Regions from separate parts of the Streptomyces sp. NPDC031365 genome, predicted to be linked through region 2. Evidence: riboswitches for the same ligand, from Rfam matches in the RefSeq annotation. Region 2 holds a riboswitch; the other holds the start of a gene.

Region 1 (2,190 bases), on a different contig from region 2:
GGGCGGTGGAGGCGAGAGCCTGCCAGGTGGTGAACCACAGCACCTGCCGGACGTCGGACTGGGCCAGCACGTCCCCGATCCGCCCGAGCTGCCAGGTCCCGTCGGCCTTCAGTCCGCGCGCGACGATCGCGGTGACGGGATAGGCGAAGAACACGGCGAAGAACGCGACCGGCACGGCCATCAGGCCGAGCCGGGCCGCGCTCCCGTGCCGCTTCGCCGCGGCTCGCGTCACTTCAGTACGAGCGAGGTCCACGACTTGACCCACTGGTCACGGTTTTCGGCGATCTTCGCCGGGTCCATGGTCGCCGGGTCCTTCGCCTGCGGCCCGAACTTCACGAACTCCTCGGGCACCTGGGCGCCCTCCCGTACCGGATACACGAACATGTTGAGCGGCATGTCGTCCTGGAAGGTCTTGCTGATCAGGAAGTCCAGCAGCGCCTTGCCGCCCTCGGGGTTCTTCGCGTTGTCCAGCAGCCCCGCGTACTCGACCTGGCGGAAGCAGGTGCCCTCGGCGACCCCCGTGGGCGCGGTTTCCGGCTTCGGGTCGGCGTAGATGACCTCGGCGGGCGGCGAGGAGGCGTACGACACCACCAGCGGCCGGTCGGCCTTGGCCTGCTTGCCGCCGGCCGAGCCGGAGAACTCCTCGTTGTAGGCCTGCTCCCAGCCGTCGACCACCTTGACGCCGTTGGCCCTGAGCTTCTTCCAGTAGTTCTGCCAGCCTTCGTCCCCGTACTTGGCCGCGGTGCCGAGCAGGAAGCCGAGACCGGGCGAGGAGGTCGAGGCGTTCTCGACGACGAGGAGGTCCTTGTACTCGGGCTTGACCAGGTCGTCGAACGTCTTCGGCGGGGTGAGGTCGTGCTCGCCGAACCATGCCTTGTCGTAGTTGACGCAGACGTCACCGCTGTCGACGGGGGTGACCCGGTGCCCGGCCTCGTCCACCCGGTACTCGGGCAGGATCCGATCGGAGCCCTTCGCCTCGTACGGCTGGAACAGCCCGTTGTCGAGGGCACGGGACAGCAGGGTGTTGTCGACGCCGAAGAAGACGTCGCCCTGCGGGTTGTCCTTGGTCAGGACGGCCTTGTTCACGGCCTGCCCGGCGTCGCCGTCCTCGAGGACCTTGAGCTCGTAGCCGGACTGCTTCTCGAAGGCGGCGACGACGTCCTTCGACACGGCCCACGAGTTGTGGCTGACGAGGGTCACGGTCCCGGACCCGCCGCCGCTCGCCTCGTCGCCGTCCGAGGACCCGCACGCGGACAGTGTGACCAGCCCCAGCCCGACGACCAGGACCGTGACCTTCTTGGTGATACCCACTTGATTCCTCCTGGAGTGACCAGGAAGAGACGCGGCCCCGCCAGGAACCCCTGGGCGGGGTCCCGGGCAGGGCGCAACAGCTCGAGTGATGACCGATCTCCCTACCCAGAATGACCTGGGCCAGGTTCGGAGGGTCTGCGGCCGGTACCGCACTCTCAGCGCTGTGGCGCTCCCCTGTCGGAATATGAAGATGTACGTACTCGGGTCACATTACCGCTCGCTCGCGGCGAGCTGCCCACACGCCCCGTCGATCTCCTGTCCACGGGTGTCCCGGACCGTCACCGGCACACCGTGCGCGGCGATCGCCTCCACGAACGCCTTCTCGTCCTCGGGACGGGAAGCGGTCCACTTCGAGCCGGGCGTGGGGTTGAGCGGGATGAGGTTGACGTGCACGGGACGTCCCCTGAGCATCCGCCCGAGGCGGTCACCCCGCCAGGCCTGGTCGTTGATGTCCCGGATGAGCGCGTACTCGATGGACAGCCGCCGCCCGGACCTGGCCGCGTACTCGAACCCGGCGTCCAGGACCTCGCGCACCCTCCACCGTGTGTTCACGGGAACGAGGGTGTCGCGCAGTTCGTCGTCGGGAGCGTGCAGCGAGATGGCGAGCCGGCACTTGAAGCCCTCGTCGGAGAACCGGTGAATGGCCGGGACGAGTCCGACCGTGGACACGGTGATCCCCCGCTGGGACAACCCGAGCCCGTCCGGCTCGGGGTCGGTCAGACGCCGAATGGCCCCCACGACCCGCTTGTAGTTGGCGAGGGGCTCCCCCATGCCCATGAACACGATGTTGCTCAGCCGCGCCGGGCCGCCGGGCACCTCACCGTCCCGGAGCGCCCGCATCCCGTCCACGATCTGGTGCACGATCTCGGCGGTCGACAG
Region 2 (2,190 bases):
CGATGCCGACGACCACGGCACCCGCGGGCAGCCGGGTGCCGTCGTCCAGGACCACGGCACCCGGCTCGACGCGCTCCACGCGCGTGTGCGTGCGCAGCGCTGCACCGGCCTCGGCGTACCAGGCGGTCATCGGGGCGGCCACCTCGGCGGGAAGTGCCTCGGCCAGCGGACGCTCCTCGGCCTCCACGACGGTGACCGCGCAGCCCGCCCCGCGGGCGGCGGTGGCGAACTCCGCGCCGATCCAGCCGGCGCCGACCACCACGATGTCGTGCTGCCGCGCGAGCACCGGACGCAGCCGTTCGGCGTCGTCCAGGGTGCGCAGGAGGTGCACACCGGGGATGCCCTCCGCGCCCGGCAGCCGCACCGGTTCCGCGCCGGTGGCGATCACCAGGACGTCGTACGGGACGGGCCCGGCCTCCGTGTCCAGCTCGTGGTCGCCGGGGCGCAGGCCGAGCACCTCGCAGCCGAGCCGCAGTTCGATGCCGAGCTCCTCGAAGTCGACGTCGAAGGCGGAGTCCTCGGCCTTGCCGAGCAGCACCGCCTTGGACAACGGCGGGCGGTCGTAGGGCTGGTGGGGCTCCGCGCCGATCAGGGTCACCGTGCCGGTGAAACCCTGCTCCCGCAGGGCTGCCGCGGTCTGCACGCCGGCCATGCCGGCGCCCGCCACCACCACCCGCCGCGGTGCGGACCGTCCCGGTTCCTGCGTCTGCTCGCTCACCCGATCACCCTAGTCACTCGGTCGCCGGCGGGTTCTCGCGGTCCGGGAGCTGCTCCACCACGCTCGTGCCGCTGCCCGGCTGCGACTCCCACTCCCAGCTCTCCTCCAGCCGTACCCGCCCGTCGGGCAGCTCCACGACCGTGGACACGCAGTGCCCCGACGACGTCGTGCCGTCCCCCTTGAGCTGGACGTACCGGAAGTCCAGCCGGTCCCCCGCGCGGGTGCCCACCAGATACCCGCGCACGACGTCGCCGCCCGCGTACTCGGCCCATACCTCCCCGCCCCGCTCGTGGTAGTCGAACCGGGTACGGGTGCCGACCTGACCCGGAGCCTGGTCGGCGACGGGGGCGAGGACGAGTCCGTCGAGCGATCGGGCCACGGGGAGGCTCCCTTACCTGTGCGCTGCTCTGCGGGCTAGGGTGGCCAACGTACAAGCACTCGCGGGAGCCTGGACGCACCGGGCTGAGAGGGAGGCTGGCGGCCTCCGACCGTACGAACCTGATCCGGGTCATGCCGGCGAAGGGAGGGGCTGGACGCCCATGTCGCCCACGCGTACTTCTGACGTCCTCGTCGTCGGGGGCGGAATCATCGGACTGGTCACGGCCTGGCGGGCCGCGCAGCGCGGTCTGACCACGACCGTGGTGGACCCCGAGCCGGGGGGCGGCGCCGCCCAGGTGGCCGCCGGGATGCTGGCCGCCGTCACGGAGCTGCACTACGGCGAGGAGACCCTGCTCGGCCTGAACCTCGCCTCCGCTCGGCGCTATCCCGCGTTCGCGGCCGAGCTCACCGAACTCACCGGCCACGACCTCGGCTACCGCAGTTGCGGCACGCTCGCCGTGGCCCTGGACGCCGACGACCGCGCCCACCTGCGGGAACTGCACGCCCTTCACCAGCGGTCGGGGCTGGACTCGCAGTGGCTGTCCGGGCGGGAGTGCCGACGCCTGGAGCCGATGCTCGCGCCCGGGGTGCGCGGCGGGCTGCGGGTGGACGGCGACCATCAGATCGATCCGCGGCGGCTGGCGGCCGCCCTGGTCACCGCCTGCGAGCGGGCCGGGGTGACCGTCCACCGCGCGTGGGCCGAGCGGCTCCTCGTCACCGGCGGCCGCGCGAGGGGCGTTCTCGCCTCCGACGGCACCGAGCTGAGCGCCGGGCAGGTGGTGCTCGCCGCGGGCAGCCTCAGCGGGCGGCTCGCGGGCGTCCCGGAGGACGTGCTGCCGCCCGTGCGGCCCGTGAAGGGGCAGGTGCTGCGGCTGACGATGCCCGACCGCCCCGGTCCCTTCCTGAGCCGGACCGTACGCGCCGTGGTGCGCGGCAGCCATGTCTATCTGGTGCCGCGTGAGAACGGCGAGCTGGTGATCGGCGCGACCAGCGAGGAGATGGGCTGGGACACCACCGTGACCGCGGGCGGTGTGTACGAGCTGCTGCGCGACGCCCACGAGCTGGTCCCCGGGATCACCGAGCTGCCGCTGACC

What was found. A riboswitch is a leader RNA that binds a small molecule or an ion and turns the genes downstream of it on or off. The one in region 2 is predicted to bind thiamine pyrophosphate.
Region 1: linked by a shared signal. The riboswitch ahead of ACZ5C2_RS31020 (thiamine ABC transporter substrate-binding protein) and the one ahead of thiO (glycine oxidase ThiO) in region 2 are both predicted to bind thiamine pyrophosphate.

The regions. Positions count from the first base shown of each region.
Region 1 covers NZ_JBVIIM010000028.1:46,427-48,616, reverse strand. The annotation lists gene ACZ5C2_RS31025 (ABC transporter permease) at 1-181, opposite strand, end outside; gene ACZ5C2_RS31020 (thiamine ABC transporter substrate-binding protein) at 229-1,311, opposite strand; TPP riboswitch at 1,392-1,497, opposite strand; gene rlmN (dual-specificity RNA methyltransferase RlmN) at 1,522-2,190, opposite strand, start outside.
Region 2 covers NZ_JBVIIM010000019.1:20,484-22,673, reverse strand. The annotation lists gene ACZ5C2_RS25270 (NAD(P)/FAD-dependent oxidoreductase) at 1-718, opposite strand, end outside; gene ACZ5C2_RS25265 (avidin-fold protein) at 732-1,097, opposite strand; TPP riboswitch at 1,149-1,260, shown strand; gene thiO (glycine oxidase ThiO) at 1,258-2,190, shown strand, end outside.